2 regions of the Arthrobacter sp. Dra40 genome follow, and region 1 is predicted to be linked to the other one. Evidence: riboswitches for the same ligand, from Rfam matches in the RefSeq annotation. Region 1 holds a riboswitch; the other holds the start of a gene.
The links. Region 1 has a riboswitch for glycine ahead of gcvP (aminomethyl-transferring glycine dehydrogenase). Riboswitches for the same ligand answer to the same signal wherever they lie in the genome.

Region 1 (10,234 bases):
CGCCCTGCGAACCTGCATTGGGCTGGATGGAGACGCCGGCATAACCGGTGATCGCCGCGAGGCGTTCTTCCAGATCGGCGATCAGTTCGCGCCAGCCGGCGGTCTGGCTAGCCGGGGCGAACGGGTGGATGGAGGCGAATTCGGGCCAGGTCATCGCCTCCATTTCCGCCGTCGCGTTCAGCTTCATGGTGCACGAACCCAACGGAATCATGGTCCGGTCCAGCGCCAGGTCGCGGTCGGACAGCCGGCGCAGGTAGCGCAGCATCTGGGTTTCGGAGCGGTGGCTGTGGAACACAGGATGGTCCATGTAGGACGAACTGCGGAGCAGGTCATCCGGCAGCTCGAAGCCGGTGTTTCCGGCGGTTTCGGCGGTCTTGCCGGCGGCGTCCTCCACACCGAAGGCCTCGGCAACCAGGGCGAGGTGCTCCGCCGTCGTTGTTTCATCAGCGGAAATGCCCACGTGGTCGGCGTCAATGCGGCGCAGGTTCACGCCCTTGGCCTCCGCGGCGGCGGCGATCTCCGCGGCCTTGCCGGGAGCCTTCACCGTGAGGGTGTCGAAGAACCGGTCCGCGGCAAGGGTAAAGCCGGCACCGGTGAGCACGCCGGCCAGGGTGCGGGCGGCCTCGTTGGCATGCTGCGCAATCGCCTTCAGCCCCTCCGGGCCGTGGTAGACGGCGTACATGCTGGCGACGACGGCCAGCAGCGCCTGCGCGGTGCAGATGTTGGAGGTGGCCTTCTCGCGGCGGATGTGCTGCTCGCGGGTCTGCAAAGCCAGACGGTAGGCGGGGCGGCCGGCGTCGTCCTTGGAGACGCCCACCAGACGGCCGGGCAGCGAGCGCTCCAGGCCCTTGCGCACGGCCATGTAGGCCGCGTGCGGGCCGCCGAAGAACAGCGGCACACCGAAACGCTGCGTATTGCCGACGGCGATGTCCGCACCTTGCTCGCCCGGCGGGGTGATCAGGGTCAGGGCCAGCAGGTCGGCGGCCACGGTGACCAGGGCGCCGCGTTCCTTGGCCTGGGCGATCACCGGGGCGTGGTCGACCACGCGGCCGGAGGCTCCCGGCTGCTGCAGCACAATGCCCGAGATGTCGCCGTCGGGGAGCCCGGCGGAAAGGTCTGCCACTTCCACGTCGAAGTCCAGTGCCTGGGCCCGGCCCTTGACGACGGCGATGGTCTGCGGCAGCAGGTCCGCGTCCAGCACGGTCTTGCCGGCGGACTTGGACTTGTTGGACCGGCGCATCAACAGGACGGCTTCGGCTACGGCGGTGGCTTCGTCCAGCAGCGAGGCATTGGCGATTGGCAGCCCGGTGAGGTCCTGGACCATGGTCTGGAAGTTCAGCAGCGCCTCCAACCGGCCCTGCGAGATTTCCGGCTGGTACGGGGTGTAGGCGGTGTACCAGGCCGGGTTCTCCACCACATTGCGGCGGATGACGGCCGGAGTGATGGTGTCGTAGTAGCCCTGGCCGATCATCTGCACGGCCGTTACGTTCTTCCCGGCGAGGGCACGCAGATCCCCCAGCACCTGGGACTCGCTGCGGGCGGCGGGCAGGGCCAGCGGTTCCTGCTGGCGGATGTCGGCGGGCACCGCCGCGTCCACCAGGTCGTCGATGCTGCCGTAACCCAGCTGCTTGAGCATGGTTTCCGCGTCGTTCCGGCGCGGACCGATGTGGCGGTCGGTGAAGGAAGCGCTGCCGGGCCGGGTGCCGATGTTGGATTTAGCCGTCATTGAGGAACTCCGTTGATCCCCGGCACGGCATGGCCGTACCGGTAGTGAAGGGTTCCTCCCCGCTCTGTGGCTGAACCTGAGAGATTCCGCAGGCTTCGGCCCAGGGCCGCTTCCTGCTTGCACCGTCGGTGAGTCGGTCCGCGGACGGTCCGGCTACTTTCCAGAGTTGCCTCTCCGCGGCGGTACAGGGGCCTGAGAGATTCCTGGGGAGGTATTGCTCCTACGGCGCCTGCTGACCTAGTGCTCAGCAGGACTCTCCCGCCGCATGTCGAAGGCTTATGCAGTTGTTTCTATCTCCTTGATGGTAGTCGAGCCGCTGGCGGGCAACAAGGCGGCGACTCCCGCAGCACGGTCACCGGCGGCCGTTGCCGCTACGCCTCGGCGCGGGCGAGCATGCCTTTCACGTAGGCAGCCTGGCCGATGTGCTCCAGGCAGTCGTCCAGGACACTGACCAGCCGGACACCCAGACTGACGTGCGGGTCCCACCGCGTATCGACAATCCGGTCCAGGTCCTCTTCTGTCAGTCCTGCCAGATATTTCAGGGTGCCGGCATGGACGTCGTCGTAATAGCCGCGCAGCAGGTCGGCCGATTCCACCCGAACGGCAGCGACCTGCTCGGGTGTGTGGCCGTAGCCATGGTCTTTCCTGGGCAGCGGCAGGTCGAACCGTTCGGCCCAGCCGGTCAGCCAGTACTGGTCAGTGCCGGCCACGTCGGCAATGTGGTCGTCCTGGATGCGCGTCAGATGCCATACCAGCCAGGCGATTGAGTTGCTGTCGCCGCCTGGCCGGGCGGCCATTTGCCCGGCATCCAGCCCCTGCAGCACTGCATGCACACGTTCCTGGATCCGGCCGTAGGCATCGGCCAGCAGCTCATTGACTTTCACGGCGCCTCCTCGTGGTCGACTTTTGCGCCAGCCTACCGACCCGTGCCGTTGCGTGGAACAGGTTTCCTCAAGGTCACAACCGGCGGTGACAGCGCCGTCCCTCGTCAGGGGCCCGTCCATGAGGTGTTAGCTGTAGTCCGCGGTGACGGTTCGCTTCCGGCCATCCAGCCGCAGGGTGCCGCCGTAGGGCACAATCCATTGTGGCCGGGTGTGGCCGAACGGGACTCCGATGCAGACCACGGCCTGATCGTTGTAGCGCCTCATCTCGGCAAGGACAGCATCGCGTTGCGCGTCCCGAAGCGCGGACCGCTCGTCTGCTGGCGGGACCTTGTCGTGGCTGCTCACCGGCGGCCGCGCAACCATGACTCCCGCAACCGCTGAAAGGATGCCCCTTTCCCCCAACGCCCGGAGCCACCTCTTGACCCACACGGCAGGAGGCAGCTCCTCACTCGACTCCAGCAGCAGGATCGATCCTTCGAGCGCCTTGCGGGGCGGCAGCCGATCAGCCATCGCCAGCTGATCGATGACCTCCAGGCACCCGCCCCAGGTGCGGCCGGTTGCTTCCCGCTCCGGCCCCGCCCAGGTCCACGGCTGCGTGGGCTCGCGCCGGCCGAAATCCACCAGGGCTTCCGGAGTCAGCCAGTCCGGCCCAAAGTCCTCGGACTCGCCCGGGTCAACAATCTCCAACTCACCGCCTGTGAACAGCGCTGCCTTCAGCGACGCGAGGTGAACGTCGTCGATGCGCGGCCCGGCTCCGAGGTGCACCTGGGTGGAACCGCCGTAATAGCCTGCTATTCCGAGTGACCACAACCAGTTCAAAAGGTTCGTGTTGTCGCTGTAGCCCATGAAGATTTTCGGGTGCGCGGCGGCGAGATCCGCGCGCAGGTGAGGGATGACGGAGATCTGGTCGTCACCGCCGATCGTCGCGACGATGGCCCGGATGGCCGGGTCCACTAACGCGGCATGGAAATCCGCCGCACGCTCAGCGGCCGAAGCACCCAGCTTTCGGGTGGTCGGGTATTCCACCGGGACCAGCCCCGTTTCGGCGACGAGACGACGCATTGCCTGCTCGTGAACATCAGGCGCCAACCCGGGAGCTGCAAACGACGGAGACAAGATTGCGATCTGATCCCCCGTTTTCAGCTTGGGCGGAGACGCGGGGCCATGACTGGTCGGCATCGTCCCATCCAACCACGGGCAATCCGCCAGCGGGCGTCACTCGCCGCGGGCCGGATCCTCCAAGTACCGTGGCCGCCCCACAATGACCAGGCCCACGGCCAGGACCAGCAAGGCCGCAGCCAGCAGGCCGAAGGAAGCCCCCCAGCCGCCGCTGGCATCGCGCAGCAGCCCGAAGGCCAGCGGACCGGCGCAGGCAACGGTGTAGCCGATGCCTTGTGCGAATCCGGAGAGTGCTCCGGCGCCGGCAGTGGTGCGGGTCCGGAGGTTCACCAGCAGCAGTGCCATGGCATAGGTGCCCTGGCCCAGCCCGGCCAAAGTGATCCACAGCCACGTGCCGAAGGAGGGCGACAGCAGCAGCCCGGCGTATCCGGCCGCGTAGAAGCCGATGAACAGCAGGCCCAACCCCAGCGGATTGCGCAGCCGCGCGGCGATCAGCGGCACCAGCAAGCTGGTCGGCAAACCCAGGATTGCGTAATAGGCCAACATGGTGCCCGCCATCGGCGCCAGCATTCCGCTGTCCACCAGCAGGGGCGGCAGCCACGTAAACATGGCGAAGGTATTTGACGAGGTTCCGGCGAAGACCAGCGCCACCCCCCAGGCGACGGGCGAGCGCCAGAGGCGCACCGCCGTCGTGCTGCCGGAACCGGCTGCGGTTCCCGCTCCGTTACCGTGCGATTCGGCAACTGGCGGTGCTTGATACCGCTCCTCCGGCGGGGGGATTTCCAGCCCGCCGGGCCGGTAGGGCTGCAGCACCATGTGCGCGGTCCGGCGGCGTGTGCGCTCGGTCCAAACGGTCATCAGCCACGGCACCAGTGCCGCAACACTCACCGACGCCCAGATTCCGATCGAGAAACGCCAGCCGGCAGCCTGCTCCAGCGGCACCGCCAGCAGCGGGCTGAACGCCGTGCTGACCGCCAGCAATGTCACGTAAAGCGCCGTGACGATGCCCATCCGGTCTGGAAAATAGCGCTTCACCAGTGGCGGCAGCAGAATGTTGCCGATGCCGTAACCGGCCATGGTCAGGCCGGAGAGGACCAGGAACGACGGCACATCGGTGGCCATTGCGCGGCCTAGTTGTCCGAACGCGGCCATGGCGATTGCCACCAGCAACAGGGCTTCCAGTCCAAGCCACCGCAGCAGCACCGGAACCGCGAAACCGGCAGCAGCGAAGGCTGCGGTGGGCAACATGCCCAGCACGCCGGTGGAAGCGGTGCCGAAGGGCAGCTCTGCGGCAATGTCAGCCAGAACGGGTGACACGCCGGAGACGGCCAGCCGCAAGCTGAGCGCAAGCAGCAGGATGCCGGAGAGGACCGTCAACCGGCCGGCAAACGGGGCGGTCCGCCGGGGGGTGGAATGTGGGCCAGAGGTGGAATCAGGGTTCGGGCGGGTATCGGCAGTCTGTTGCGCGGGCGAGGTCAAGCGTGGTCCATGGGTCGAACGGCCGGGTGGGCGGCCGGGGTCGCACCGGCCGGGATTCACCTTATCCCGTCCCGGCCCGCCTGCCCGGGAGGCAGGCTAGGAATTCTCCGGAGCCAGTTCCTCAGCGAGGATCCAGAAAGTCCGCCGCAGCCTCTCCACCGCCGCCTCATGCTGGCCGCGCTGGAGATACTGAACGGTTTCCCGCCAGCCATCGACCCAGATGGGATAGGCCTCGGCGTGTTGGAAGAGGTGCAGCCGTGCCAGCGAGCGGTCCAGCACATGGGTATTCACAGCCCGCAGTTCCTGGTGGTCCGCTGCCTGCAAAATGATGTCCACCAGGCTGCCCATGATGCGGTGCGAGGCCAGCATGTCCTCCCGCTGGATGGCTGTCCGCAGCTCGTCTGCCAGCGCAGCCATGGAATCGATCTCGGCCGGGGTCAACCGGGGCGCGGCCCGTTCGAACAACGCGACCAGCACCACGCCCATCACGTCCAGAAGTTGGACGGCCTGCAGCCGGCCGGGATTCGCGATGCGGTGTTCGTGTCCGGCTGCCTCAATCAGGCCTTCCTCCGCAAGCACAGTCACGGCTCCGCGCACCAGTGCGTCTTCGATGCCCAGGTGTCCCGCCAAGCCGGCAACGGTTACCGGGGAGCCGGGTTCAAGACGGCCGGCCAGGATTTCCTCCCGCAGCCTCCGGACCACCTCATCGCGTTCCGCCTGCTCCGCCCCGCTGCCCATGATGACGACCTCCTGCCGGACTATGACTGGCGTCACATATGAGTAATGTACGCGAAAAGGTAGATCACGGTCACGGCGATGGCTACTCTGGTGAGACCTGCGGCACAGCGTCGTGCGGCAGGTTCTAAACGTGCAGTCAGGACGTGCGCAGGATGAACGCCACCTACACCGCCACCGCAACCGCCAACAGCAAGAACCCTCACGACTGGGGCCGGGCGATGGCGACCGCCGTGGCTGACCTGCTGCAGCAGTGCGAAGACGGGTCCGCATCGCAAGCGGAGCTCTACGGCGAAGATCTGCGTTTGGTCATTGAGGAGACGGAAACCGGGGTCCGGTTCAACCTTTCCTGGACCCCTGGCACAGCATCTGGCGGACGGGACGCCGCCGTGTCGAGCACCGGAACCTGAATCCCTCCGGATTGCTGGCCGCTGGCCTGACTGCCGGCGGGCTTGCATGCCGGCCGGCGCGGGTGATTGGCCCGCCGGCGTCAGACTGTTCTGCGGCTGCCGATCCTGCCAAGATGAGTCCATGCTCTACCGCCAGCCGTATCTGCACGACCTCACGGGAGTTTTTGCAGCGCCCGTCCAGGTGTGGAGCGAGCCCCACGGCCAGATCCGGGGTACCGGCGCCCAAGGTGCCTACTGCGGGGATGACCGGGTGCTGGCCCGCTGCCTGTTGACGGTGAACGGTCAGGAGCCGGAATGGATTTCCACGCAGTCGCGCTCCGCCGGACGCGCGGATTTCCTCTCCTTCATTCGGACCGCAACGGACGACACCGATCCCGTGGTCACCGTGAACCGCTCGCGGGCGGTGGAAGGCGGCCGGCTGACCGAGACGCTCACGTTCACCTCTGCCCTTGAGGGGGAGCTGGAACTCCAGGTGCAGGTCGATGTGGTGGCCGACGCCATTCCGCTGGAGCAGGTGCGGGCGGGGGCTGCCGGCGAGGCCGGTTCGGTGGCGCCGGGCCAGGCATCGTGGAGCTGGCGGGACAACACCCGCGCCGCGCTGACGGCCGAAGGAGCCCGGACCAGCTTTGACGGCAGCCTGGTCCGGTTGGAGTGGACCGAGGTGCTCAAGCCGGGCGCCGTCGTCGTCCTTTCCTGGGGTCTTGAAGTGGACGACGCCGGGGCTCCGCTGACTGCCGCGGCTGCGCCCCCGCTGCGCACGGCCTCGTTAGCGGGCGATCCCCGGCTGCAGCGGCTGATGAGCCGCTCCATGACCGACCTCAACAGCCTGCGCATGGCCGGCCGGGAAACTCCGGGCGACGTCTTCCTGGCGGCGGGTGCACCCTGGTTCCTGACCCTGTACGGCAGGGAAGCGCTGGTCGCCGCACGTTTGCTGTTGCCGGTCGACTTGGGGGTTGCGGAGGGGACGCTGCGGGCGGTCGCGGGGTGGCAGGGCACGGCCGAGTCGGAAGAAACCGGCGAGCTTCCCGGCCTTATGGTCCAGGAAGTGCGGCAGCGCCGGCTCTCGATGCCGTCGGACGCCGTGGTCCGGCAGCTTCCCGCTGTTTTGTACGGTTCACCGGACGCCACGCTGCTGTGGATCGTGCTGCTGCATGACGCGTGGCACTCCGGGATGCCGGAGGATGCCGTCCGGGACCTGCTGCCCGCCTTGGAGGCCGCACTGGACTGGCTGCGCCACGAAGCCGACCTCGACGGTGACGGCTTCCTGGAGACGCCGGTTGGGCCCCTTCAGGGTCCGGCGCACCAGGGGTCCGGTGATACCCGCGGTGCCTACCGCTATCTGGACGGCGGCACAGCAGCCGGTACCGTGGCGCCCGCGGAACTGCAGGCCTACGCCTACGAGGCAGCCCGGGCCGCGGCGGTCTTGCTGGATTACTTCGGGGAAACGGATTCCGGCGGGGAGTGGCGTGACTACGCGTCCGGGCTGTCGGAGAATTTCCGCAGCCGCTTCTGGTGCTCCGACGACGCCGGCCCGTATCCGGCGATGGCGCTCGATGACCAAAAACAGGCGGTGGACGGCGTCGGGTCCGGCATGGGACATCTGCTGGGCACCGGACTGCTGAACCCCGAGGAGACCCGGACCGTGGCTGCGCGGTTGATGGACCGCACCTTGTTCTCCGGCTACGGCATTCGCAGCCTGTCCACTGCCAATCCCGGGTACTGGCCCACCAGGCGCCGTGCCGGGGCGGTCTGGTCGCAGGACACGGCATGGATCGTGATGGGGCTGCTGCGCACCGGCTTCCAGGATGAGGCAGCCCAGTTGGCGGCAGGACTGCTGGACGCGGCAGAGGGATTCGACTACCGGCTGCCGGAACTCTTCAGCGGGCAGTCTGCCATGGAGGTCCGGCCTCCGCTGCCGTATCCGTCTGCCTGCCGGCCGCACGCCGGGGCTGCCTCTGCCGCGGTGCCGGTGGCGCTGGCCCTGGGCGGATTCAGCGCCACGGCGCTGTAGGCTCCCCACCTGGCTGACTAGAACCTGCCCGCGGGAGGACGCCGTCCAGCCCCGCGCCGCGACGGGTCCTAGCCCCGTGGCACATCCGGTCCGGTGGGCCAGCGGAGCAGGGCCGCGATGCTCTTTCCTCCGGGAAGCGCACCTTCGGGGACCATGGCCACCCGGGCGTCGGTCAGCGCCGCGGCGCGCACCAACGCCGCCGGGGCCGGAACCTTGGCCAGCAGTTCGCCGCCCACCGCTTGCTCACCCGCTGTGGCAATCCACGGTTCGGCGGTCAGGGCATGCACGTGATGGTCGGCGATAGCGCCGTCGTTCATGATCAGGGTGCCGACCTGCGCCTGCTGCAGTGCGCGGATGCACTCGCCCAACCCCACGGTCCACTCGGGATGGGCCTGGCCGGTCTGGTTGGCCAGCCGGTCCAGAATGGCTTTGCGCTGTTCGGTCCACACGTGGGCCACGCGCGCGGCGATTTCGGCACGAAGCGCGTCCTTGTCCGCGCCACCGGTGCGAGTATGGGACTCGATGGTGGATTCGATCGCGCGGCTGGCTTCGGACAGCTGCTCGACCACCAACTCCCGGGCCCGGATGTCCCCGGCGACAATCAGCAGCCGCGCTTTGCTGGCCTGCACCACGCGGTCGATTTCGCCAGCGATCTCATCGGCATTCTTGCGCCAAATTTCCTCGGTGCGGTGCTGGTAGCGGCCCTGGGACCACCCCCCGCCAGGGACTTTGGTGAGGTTTTCCCGCTCGCCCTCCACCGTCTTCGTTTCGGCCACTCCGTTGCGTCGAGCGTAGTGAAGGTGTACTTCGCCACCGTCGCGTCCCACCTCCGCCACGACATAGGGGAAGTCGTCGCCGCGCGCCTTGAACAGGGGCACCAGGTCCGGAATCGGGCCGGCCTGCACAACTTCCGGGCCGGCCATCTCCCCCGGGAGCACCTCGTTGATTTCAACCTCACCGCCACGGACCACCACGTAGCGGCTGACCGGAGAGGGAACACCGGTGGCGGGGGAAACGGCGTCGATCACAGCCTGGATGTCCGCTTTCGAGGCGCCCTGTTTTTCGAGCGAGTCACTCAGCTTGTCCGGAAGTACATCCCCGGCCCGCAGTGTCTCCACGGTGCCCGTGCTGGCGTCGACGTAGACGGTGATCCAAGGCCCAGGCTTCTTGTACAGCTCGGCGTACTTCTTGTTCGCTGCATGGGACGTGTTGACCTGCTCGGTCATCGTGATCACCTTCCCGGGCGGTTGGAGATGCGGGTTTTCTTGATCAGTAGCCCTCACCGTAGCACCGCAGGATTTGCCCTTGAAGAGGCAGCAGAACTTATCCGGACCGGCCCGGGAAATCATTCCCCGGCCGGTCCGGCGCCCTCGCTCCTGGGCCGCCGGAGTGCGGTGTAACCGTCATCGGCAGGTTGACGGACCGTCCGCCGGGACCGCACCTACCGGCCGTGATGTCTCCTGGCAGCTGGCCTGCGGTGTGCCCTAGCCCCTTTGGTATTCCGCGTGCTGGCGGTGGGCTTCGGCCACTTGTTCGCGGATCTTGTCCACGTCTTTGGCCTTGTTGCGGTACTTCGGATCCATCTGCACGATCTGGCGTTCTTCTTCCACCAGCAGGTTGTAGACGCGTTCACGTTCTGCCGGATCGGCCGTGTAGGAGAGGTCCATGTAGCTGACCGCGTGCCGGCGTGCGTTGTTGATGGCGTTCTGGGCCTTGCCGGCCTTGCTCATCAGCGAGGCAACAACGGTCATGATCAGGACACCGATGATGACCGTGAGCGAGACCCCGGTGCTGATCTCAACGACCGGAACCGGCTGTCCGTCATTGACGAACGGCAGGTTGTTCTCGTGCAGCGCATGCAGGATCAGCT
Region 2 (10,234 bases), on a different contig from region 1:
CGCTTCCATTTCCGCCGTGGCGTTCAGCTTCATGGTGCAGGAGCCCAGCGGAATCATGGTCCGGTCCAGCGCCAGGTCGCGGTCGGACAGCCGGCGCAGGTAGCGCAGCATCCGGGTCTCGGAGCGGTAGCTGTGGAACACCGGATGGTCCAGGTAGGAGGAGCTGCGCAGCAGCTCTTCCGGCAGTTCGAAACCAGCGGCGCCGGCTTCGGCGGTCGTGTCGGCCGTGTCCTCCACGCCGAACGCCTCCGCGACCAAGGCGAGGTGCTCCGCCGTCGTCGTTTCATCGGTGGAGATGCCCACGTGGTCGGCGTCGATACGGCGCAGGTTCACGCCCTTGGCCTCGGCGGCGGCGGCGATCTCCGCGGCCTTGCCCGGGGCCTTTACCGTGAGGGTGTCGAAGAACTGGTCGGCAACCAGGCTGAAGCCGGCGCCGGTGATTACGCCGGCCAGGGTGCGGGCGGCCTCGTTGGTGTGCTGCGCAATCGCCTTCAGCCCCTCGGGGCCGTGGTAGACCGCGTACATACTGGCCACGACGGCAAGCAGCGCCTGCGCGGTGCAGATGTTGGAGGTGGCCTTCTCGCGGCGGATGTGCTGCTCCCGGGTCTGCAGCGCCAGGCGGTAGGCGGGGCGGCCGGCGTCGTCCTTGGACACCCCCACCAGGCGGCCGGGCAGCGAGCGCTCAAGCCCCGTGCGCACGGCCATGTAAGCGGCATGCGGACCGCCGAAGAAGAGCGGGACGCCGAAACGCTGGGTATTGCCGACGGCGATGTCCGCGCCCTGCTCGCCCGGAGGCGTGATCAGGGTCAGGGCCAGCAGGTCTGCGGCCACGGTGACCATGGCGCCGCGTTCCTTGGCCTGCGCGATCACGGGAGCGTGGTCGAAGACGCGGCCGGAGGCGCCCGGCTGCTGCAGCACGATGCCGGAGATGTCACCGTCGGGCAGCCCGGCGGCGAGGTCAGCCACCTCAACGTCGAAGTCCAGTGCCTTGGCCCGGCCCTTGACGACGGCGATGGTCTGCGGCAGCAGGTCCGCGTCCAGCACGGTCTTGCCGGCAGCTTTGGACTTGTTGGAGCGGCGCATCAGCAGCACGGCTTCGGCCACGGCGGTGGCTTCGTCCAGCAGCGAGGCGTTGGCGATCGGCAGCGCGGTGAGGTCCTGCACCATGGTCTGGAAGTTCAGCAGCGCCTCCAGCCGGCCCTGCGAGATTTCCGGCTGGTACGGGGTGTAGGCGGTGTACCAGGCCGGATCCTCCACCACATTGCGGCGGATCACGGCCGGAGTGATGGTGTCGTAGTAGCCCTGGCCGATCATCTGCACGGCCGTCACGTTCTTGGCGGCCAAGGCGCGCAGGTCGCCCAAGACCTGGGCCTCGCTGCGGGCGGCGGGTAGGGCCAGCGGTTCCTGCTGGCGGATGTCTGCGGGCACAGCAGCGTCCACCAGATCGTCGATGCTTGCGTAGCCCAACTGCTTGAGCATGGCTTCCGCGTCGTTCCGGCGCGGGCCGATGTGGCGGTCTGCGAAGGAAGTGCTGCCGGGCCGGGTGGCGAGGTTGGCTTTAGCCGTCATTGAGGAACTCCAGTTGATCCCCGGCATGGGGTGGCCATACCGGTAGTGAAGGGTTCCTCCCCGCTCTGTGACTGAACCTGAGAGATTCCGCAGGCGGACGGCCCGGGGGCCGATTCCTGCTTGCACCGTCGGTGAGCCGGTCCAGTATCGGTCCGGCTGCTTTCCAGAGTTGCCTCTCCGCGGCGGTACAGGGGCCTGAGAGATTCCTGGGGAGGTATTGCTCCTACGGCGCCTGCTGACCTAGTTGCTCAGCAGGACTCTCCCGCCGCATGTCGAAGGCTGTATGCAGTTGTTTCTAACTCCTTGAATGGTAGTCCAGCCGCTGGCAGGCAACAAGGTGGTGACCGTTCCGGAGCCGGCGACGGAGCCCAGAGCCAGCCCGCTAGACTTCCCCGCGGGCCAGCATGCCCTTGACGTAGGCGGCCTGGCCGATGTGCTCCATGCAGTCGTCCATGACGCTCACCAGCCGGACGCCCAGCTTCACGTGCGGCTCCCAGCGGACATCAACAATCCGGTCCAGGTCGTCCTCGGTGAGCCCGGCCAGATAGGCCAGCGTGCCCGCGTGCACGTCGTCGTAATAGTCGCGCAGCAAGTCGGGCGATTCCACCCGGACGGCCGCCACTTGGTCGGGCGTGTGGCCGTAGCCATGGTCCTTCTCGGCCAGCGGCAGGTCGAACCGCTCCGACCAGCCGGCAAGCCAGTACTGCTGGGTGCCGGCGACGTCGGCAATATGGTCGTCCTGGATGCGAGTCAGATGCCAGACGAGCCACGCGATCGAGTTGCTGTCGCCGCCCGGCCGGGCAGCTAACTGGTCGGCGTCGAGACCTTCCAGCACGTTGTGGACCCGTTCCTGGATCCGTCCGTAGGCATCGGCCAGCAGGTCGTTGAACTTCATGGCGCCTCCTCGTGGCGGACTTTGCGTCAGCCTACCGGCGCCGGGCCGGCCGGGGAAACGGCCAGCCGCTTCAGTCCCGGGCCGAATCCTCCAGATAGCGGGGCCGCCCGACGATGACCAGCCCCACCGCCAGGAGAAGCAGTGCGGCGCCCAACAGGCCGAAGGAAGCGCCCCAGTCGCCGCTGACGTCGCGCAGCAGTCCGAAGGCCAGCGGGCCGGCGCAGGCGACGGTGTAGCCGATCCCCTGCGCGAACCCGGACAGCGCCCCGGCGCCGGCCGTGGTTCGGGTCCGGAGGTTGACCAGCAGCAGGGCCAGGGCGAACGTACCTTGGCCCAAACCGGCCAGGGTGATCCAGAGCCAGGTGCCGAACGACGGCGACAGCAGCAGGCCGGCGTATCCGGCGGCGTAGAAGCCGATGAAGAGCAGGCCCAGGCCCAGCGGATTGCGCAGCCGCGCCGCAATCAGCGGCACCAGCAGGCTGGTCGGCAGGGCCAGGATGGCGTAGTAGGCCAGCATGGTGCCCGCCATCGGCGGCAACATTCCGCTGTCCACCAGCAGCGGCGGCAGCCAGGTGAACATGGCAAAGGTATTGGACGAGGTGCCGGCGAACACCAGGGCCAGGCCCCAGGCGAGCGGCGAACGCCAGACGCGCACCGCCGTCGTGCTGGTGGTTGTGGCTACAGCTGTCGCTGTGGCTGGCGCGCCAGCGCCCGGTGCGGGACCGGTCGGGCCTGCCGCCGACGATGCACCCGCTCCGCCCACGCCCGCCGCGGCCAGGGCATGGTGCATCGGCGGCCGGGTGCCGTCGCCGTGATCCGGCTCCAGGGGCTCCAGGCCGCCGGGCCGGTAGGGCTGCAGCACCAGGCGGGAGATCTTCCGCCGGGAATGTTCCGTCCACGCAGTCACCAGCCACGGCACCAGGGCCGCCACGCTCACGGCCGCCCAGACCCCGATCGAGAAACGCCAGCCCGCGGCCTGCTCAAGCGGCACGGCCAGCAGCGGGCTGAACGCGGTGCTCACCGCCAGCAGCGTCACGTACAGCGCGGTGATGAGGCCGATCCGGTCGGGAAAATAGCGCTTCACCAGCGGCGGCAGGAGGATGTTGCCAATGCCGTAGCCGGCCATGGTCAGCCCGGACAGGACCAGGAACGACGGCACATCGGAGGCCATCGCCCGGCCAAGCTGGCCGACCGCGGCCATGATGATGGCCACCAGCAGCAGGGCTTCCAACCCGAGCCGCCGCATCAGCACCGGCACGGCAAACCCGGCGGCGGCAAAGGCGGCGGTGGGCAACATGCCCAGCACCCCGGTGGAGGCGGTGCCGAACGGCAGCTCCGCGGCAATTTCCGCCAGCACCGGTGAGACGCCGGAGACGGCCAGCCGCAGGCTCAGCGCGAGCAAGAGGATGCCGGCAAGGACGGTCAAGCGGCCAGTAAACGGGGCCGGCTTCCGGGGTGCCGGGCCGTGGCTGGGGCGGGAGCGATCCTCGGAACGCGGTCGGGTATCGGCGGTCTGTTGTGCGGGCGAGGTCAAGCTTGGTCCAGGGGTCGAACGGCCGGGCGGGACGGCCGGATGGATCCGGCCGGGTTTCACCTTATCCCGTCACGGCGCTGGCTCCCGACAGACCCGCAGACCGGCTACGAACTCTCCGGCGCCAGCTCCTCGGCGAGGATCCAGAAGGTCCGGCGCAGCCTTTCCACGGCAGCCTCGGGCTGGCCGCGCTGCAAGTACTGCACGGTCTCGTCCCAACCGTCGGTCCAGATGGGATAGGCGACGGCATGTTGGAAGAGGTGCAGCCGGGCCAGCGAACGGCCGAGCACGTGGGTGTTCACTTCCCGCAGTTCCTGATGGTCGCCTGCCTGAAGGATGATGCCCACCAGTTCGCCATTGGCGCGGTGGGACGCCAGCATGTCGTCGTGCTGGAGGGCGGTCCGCAGCTCGTCCACCAACGTCGCCATTCTGTCGATCTCGCCGGCTGACAATCGCGGGGCAGCCCGTTCGAACAGTGCCACCAACACGACGCCCATCACATCGAGGAGCTGCACAACCTGCTGCCGGCCGAGGGTGGCGATGTGGTGTTCATGTCCGGCGGCTTCGATCAGGCCTTCTTCCGCGAGGGCCGCGACGGCCTCGTGCATCAGCTCATCTTCGGTGCCAAAATGCTTGGCCAGCCCGGACACGGTCACCGTGGTGCCGGGTGCCAGCCCGCCGGACAGGATCTCGTCCCGCACCCCTTGGACCGCCTCGCCCACGTTCGCCCGATCGGCCTCGCTGCCCATCATGAAGATCTCCTACCGACTATGATTATGACTGTCGTCACATAGAAGTAATGTACGTGAAAAGGTGGATCGGGGTCAGGTCGCTGGTTACTCTAATGAGACCTGCGGCACAGCGTCGTGCGGCAGGTTCTCATCGTGCAGTCAGGAGGTGCCGGTTGAACGCCATGTATGGTGCTCGGATCAACGTGAACGCCACCTATAAGGCCTCTGCCACCGCCAACAGCAAGAACCCCCACGACTGGGGCCGGGCCATGGCCGCCGCGCTGACCGACCTGGTGGAGCAGAGCGAAAGCGACGCTGCAGCGCATGACGAACTGTACGGCGAAGACCTCTGCTTGGTCGTCGAGGAGACGGAGAGCGGCGTAGAAATCCATCTTTCCTGGTCGCCGGGCGGGCAGGACGCTGTGGCCGGAGGCGCCGGCGGCTGAAGTATGCCGGCCAACTGGCTGCGGGCAAAAGACTGTTCCGCGGCAGCCGATACTGCCAAGATGAGTTCATGGTCTACCGCCAGCCGTATGTCCATGACCTCACCGGAGTTTTTGCGGCTCCGCTCCAGGCATGGAGCGAACCCCACGGACAGATTCGGGGACTTGGTGCGCAGGGCGTGTACTTCGGGGACGACCGGGTCCTGGCCCGCTGCCTGCTGACGGTCAACGGCCAGGAGCCGGAATGGATCTCCACGCAATCGCGGTCCGCCGGCCGGGCGGACTTCCTCTCCTTCCTCCAAACCGCAGCGGAGGGGACGGACCCGCTGGTCACCCTCAACCGCTCCCGCGCGGTGGAAGGCGGCCGGCTGGGCGAAGCGTTGACTTTTACCTCCGCGCTCCAGGATGAGTTGGAACTTCAGGTCCGGGTTGATCTCGTAGCCGATGCCATCCCGCTGGAACAGGTGCGTGCGGGGGCGGCCGGCGAGGCCGGTTCGGTGGCGCCCGGCGAGGCCCGCTGGAGCTGGCGTGACGGTACGCGCGCCGCGCTGACGGCCGAGGGCGCCGAAGCCGGTTTCGACGGCAGCTTGATCCGGCTGGAGTGGACGGCGCTGCTCAAGCCGGGCACCGTCGTCGTGCTTTCTTGGAGTATCGATTACGACGACGCCGGGGCTCCCCTCACTGCCGCATCGGCACCGGTGCTGCGCACGCCCTCGGTAACGGGCGACTCCCGGCTGCAGCGGCTGATGAGCCGCTCCCTGACCGACCTCAACAGCCTGCGGATGGCAGGGCGGGATGCCCCGGCCGACGTCTTCCTGGCCGCCGGCGCCCCGTGGTTCCTGACGCTGTACGGCGGGGAGTCGCTGGCGGCCGCCCGGCTGCTGCTGCCGATCGATTCCGCCGTCGCGGAGGGCACGCTGCGTGCGGTGGCCCGGTGGCAGGGCGCGGTGGAGAGGGAGGATACCGGCGAACAGCCCGGCCTCATGGTCCAGGAGGTGCGGCAGCGCCGGCTATCGATGGCCGTGGACGCCCCGGTGCGCGAGCTTCCCCCGGTCATCTACGGGTCACCGGATGCCACGCTGCTCTGGATCGTCCTGCTGCACGACGCCTGGCATTCCGGCATGCCCGAGGAGGCCGTCCGCGGCCTGCTGCCCCAGCTGGAGGCAGCCTTGGATTGGCTGCGGCGTCACTCGGACCCCGACGGCGACGGCTTCATCAAGATGCCGATCCCGCCCCTCCAGGGACCCGGGCACCAGGGCGCCGGGGACGTTCGCGGCGCCTACCGCTATCTGGATGGCAGGACGGCAACCGGAACCGTTGCGCCGGCCGACCTGCAGGCCTATGCCTACGAAGGGGCCCGCGCGGCATCGGTGCTGCTGGACTACTTCGGCGAGGCCGATGCCGGCAACGAGTGGCGGGACTACGCGTCGAGGCTGGCGAATAACTTCCGCCACCGGTTCTGGTGTTCGGACGACGCCGGGCCTTATCCGGCGATGGCACTCGACGACCGGAACCAGCAGGTGGACGGCGTCGGGTCCGGCATGGGGCATCTGCTGGGCACCGGGCTGCTGGACGCCGAGGAAACCCGGACCGTGGCCGGCCGGCTGATGGACCGCGCGTTGTTCACCGGCTATGGCATCCGCACGCTGTCCACGGCGAACCCGGGGTACTGGCCCACCCGCCGCCGTGCGGGAGCGGTCTGGAGCCAGGACACGGCGTGGATTGTGATGGGGCTGCTGCGCATCGGTTTCCAGGAGGAGGCCGCGCAATTGGCCGCAGGCCTGCTCGATGCCGCCGAGGGTTTCGATTACCGGCTGCCGGAACTCTTCAGCGGCCAGCCCGCGCTGGAGGTCCGGCCGCCCCTGCCCTACCCGTCGGCCTGCCGCCCGCACGCCGGCGCGGCCGCGGCCGCGGTGCCCGTGGCGCTGGCCTTGGGCGGCTTCAGGGCCAACGCGCTCTAGCGTTGGCCGCCGGCTCTAGCCTCGCGGCACGTCCGGGCCGGTGGGCCAGCGGAGCAACGCCGCAATGTTCTTTCCTCCCGGCAATGCACCTTTCGGCACCATGGTCACCCGGGCGTCGGTCAGCGCCGCGGCCCGAACCAGCGCCGCCGGTGCGGGAATCTTGGCCAGCAGTTCGCCGTTGACCGGTTGCTCGCCGGCCGTGGCGATCCAGGGTTCTTGGTTCAGCACATTCACGTGGTGATCGGCCAGAGCGTTGTCGTTCATGATCAGCGTGCCCACTTGCGCCTGCTGCAGCGCACGGATGCACTCGCCCAAGCCCACGGTCCACTCCGGATGGGCCTGTCCGGTCTGGTTGGCCAGCCGGTTCAGGATGGCTTTGCGCTGTTCGGTCCAGACGTGCGCCACCCGGGCGGCGATCTCGGCCCGGAGCGCTTCCTTGTCGGCGCCGCCGGTGCGGGTGTGCGATTCGAAAGTGGATTCGATCGCGCGGCTGGCTTCGGAGAGCTGCTCGACCACCAGCTCACGGGCCCGGATATCGCCCGCGATGATCAGCAGCCGCGCCTTGCTGGCCTGCACCACGCGATCGATTTCGGCGGCGATCTCATCGGCGTTCTTGCGCCAAATTTCTTCGGTGCGGTGCTGGTAGCGGCCCTGCGACCACCCGCCGCCGGGGATCTTGGTGAGGTTCTCCCGGTCGCCTTCCACCGTCCTCGTTTCCGCCACACCGTTTCGGCGCGCGTACTGCAAGTGGACTTCACCGCCGTCCCGGCCAACCTCTGCCACAACATACGGGAAGTCCTCACCGCGCGCCTTCAACAACGGCACAAGGTCCGGAATCGGGCCGGCCTCGACGAGTTCGGGCCCTGACATCGCGCCCGGAAGCACCTCGTTGACCTCTGCCTCGCCCCCGCGGACCAGCACGTAGCGGCTCACCGGCGATGGCACGCCGGTGGCCGGGGAAACGGCGTCGATCACGGCTTGAATATCCGCTTTCGCGGCGCCTTGCTTTTCGAGCGATTCACGCAGTCTGTCCGGCAGCACATCCCCCGCTCGGAGCGTTTCCCCGGTCCCGGTGCTGGCATCAACATAGACCGTAATCCACGGCCCCGGCTTCTTGTACAACTCGGCGTACTTCTTGTTCGCTGCGTGGGTCGTATTGACCTGCTCGGCCATCATGATCACCTTCCCGGGAGAATAGGAAATGCGGGTTTCTTGATCAGTAGCCCTCACGGTAGCACCGGAAGTTTTGCCCTTGATAGGGGCTGCAGAACTAATCCGGACCGGCCCGGCCAATCAATTCACCGGGCCCGTTTCCGCCGTCTGCTAACGGCTGTCTGGGTGCCGATTTTCGCCGTCCGGGCCCCGCCCACTCCCCCTCTTGACGGCCGAGGCCCGGCCCCCGCTGACCGCGGCGCCCAGGGCCACGCCGATGGCAATCCACCACCACTGGCCGGTCACCGATGAGATCACCACGCCAAGCAGGATTCCGAAGATCACGCCCATCATCAGCGGGTTGCCGGGCTGCCCTCCCGTCCTGCGTCCATCAGCCATGGTTCCACCGTAGGTTGGTCCGGAGGGGCCAGACTAGGCCCCTCCGGATCTGGACGGCTTAGCCTCGCTGGTACTCCGCGTGCTGGCGGTGTGCTTCTGCCACTTGTTCGCGGATCTTGTCCACATCCTTGGCCTTGTTGCGGTACTTCGGCTCCATTTGCTCGATCTGGCGCTCTTCCTCCACCAGCAGCCCGTAGATCCGTTCGCGCTCTGCTTGGTCTGCGGTGTAGGAGAGATCAATGTAGTTGAGCGCGTGGCGGCGTGCATTGTTGATGGCAGTCTGTGCTTTGCCGGCCTTGCTCATGAGCGAGGCGATGACGGTCACCACCAGGACGCCGATGATCACGGTGAGCGAAAGTCCGGTCGAAATTTCGATGACCGGCACCGGATTGCCGTCGTTAATAAAGGGCAGGTTGTTTTCGTGCAGCGCATGCAGGATGAGCTTCACACCGATGAACGCCAGAATCGTTGCCAGCCCGTAGGACAGGTAGATCAGCCGGTCCAGCAGGCCGTCGATCAGGAAGTACAGCTGGCGCAGGCCCATCAGCGAGAATGCCGTGGCCGTGAAGACGATGTAGACGTTCTGTGTCAGGCCGAAGATCGCGGGGATGGAGTCCAGCGCGAACAGGATGTCAGTGCCGCCGATGGCTACCATGACCAGCAGCATCGGAGTCAGGGCCCGCTTGCCGTTCTGGATGGTGAACAGCTTGTCGCCGTCGTAATAGTCGGTGGTGTGGAAGAAGCGCCTGGCCATCCGGATAATGAAGTTGTCCGCCTCGTCGCCACCATGGGAAGGCTTGAGCAAGTTGCCGGCCGTGATGATGAGGATCAGGCCGAAGGCGTAGAACACCCACGCGAAGGAATTGATCAGTGCGGCGCCCAGGAAGATGAACCCGGTCCGCGCGATCAGCGAGAAGACGATGCCGAACAGCAGCACCTTCTGCTGGTCTTCGCGGGGAACTTTGAAGCTGGCGATGATGATGAGGAAAACAAATAAGTTATCTACCGAGAGCGCTTTCTCGGTGATATAGCCGGCGAAGTACTCGGAGCCCATCGCCGCGCCGCCGAAGATCAGCACCAGGATGCCGAAGACAACGGCGATGCCCACGTACAGGGCCGACCAGATGGCGGCTTCCCTCAGCGACGGCACGTGGGCTTTGCGGATGTGGAAGAAGTAATCGAAGGCGAGCAACGCGAGGATAACGGCGATCGTGATGCCCCAGATAAGGGGAGAAACGCTCATGGTTCCCTTTCGTAAGCGGGTAGCGGTTTAGCCCGCAAGTCTCTCCTCCGGCACTGCCGGTCACTGCAGCCGGCCGGGCGTCGGTGCCCTACGTGTTGACGGCTGCAGCGCATGGGGATACTCCCTTACGCAGTTGTCAGTCTAACGACGACGGCGGCGCTCGCCTAATGATGCAAGGGAAATCCAAGGTGGGCCGGACAGGATCTGTTGATGGAACGGGCCCTGCCGCTGCTGACCGCTGCCGTCCTGCTCGCTGCCCTAGCCGGCTGCTCCGCAGGCGCCGATGACGCGATAGTGCCGCCCGCGGCCG

Region 2: linked by a shared signal. The riboswitch ahead of gcvP (aminomethyl-transferring glycine dehydrogenase) and the one ahead of gcvP (aminomethyl-transferring glycine dehydrogenase) in region 1 are both predicted to bind glycine.

Annotation. Positions count from the first base shown of each region.
Region 1 is NZ_JBNHHB010000025.1:10,618-20,851, forward strand. It holds gene gcvP (aminomethyl-transferring glycine dehydrogenase) at 1-1,726, opposite strand, end outside; glycine riboswitch at 1,781-1,896, opposite strand; glycine riboswitch at 1,897-1,997, opposite strand; gene AC5RWT_RS13145 (mycothiol transferase) at 2,098-2,610, opposite strand; gene AC5RWT_RS13150 (S66 family peptidase) at 2,737-3,789, opposite strand; gene AC5RWT_RS13155 (MFS transporter) at 3,826-5,208, opposite strand; gene AC5RWT_RS13160 (GntR family transcriptional regulator) at 5,305-5,982, opposite strand; gene AC5RWT_RS13165 (hypothetical protein) at 6,090-6,353, shown strand; gene AC5RWT_RS13170 (glycogen debranching N-terminal domain-containing protein) at 6,475-8,364, shown strand; gene AC5RWT_RS13175 (baeRF2 domain-containing protein) at 8,433-9,590, opposite strand; gene AC5RWT_RS13180 (TerC family protein) at 9,849-10,234, opposite strand, start outside.
Region 2 is NZ_JBNHHB010000045.1:1,520-11,753, reverse strand. It holds gene gcvP (aminomethyl-transferring glycine dehydrogenase) at 1-1,569, opposite strand, end outside; glycine riboswitch at 1,743-1,844, opposite strand; gene AC5RWT_RS17905 (mycothiol transferase) at 1,952-2,464, opposite strand; gene AC5RWT_RS17900 (MFS transporter) at 2,535-3,890, opposite strand; gene AC5RWT_RS17895 (FCD domain-containing protein) at 4,103-4,747, opposite strand; gene AC5RWT_RS17890 (hypothetical protein) at 4,900-5,172, shown strand; gene AC5RWT_RS17885 (glycogen debranching N-terminal domain-containing protein) at 5,241-7,130, shown strand; gene AC5RWT_RS17880 (baeRF2 domain-containing protein) at 7,146-8,303, opposite strand; gene AC5RWT_RS17875 (hypothetical protein) at 8,454-8,681, opposite strand; gene AC5RWT_RS17870 (TerC family protein) at 8,740-9,924, opposite strand; gene AC5RWT_RS17865 (hypothetical protein) at 10,135-10,234, shown strand, end outside.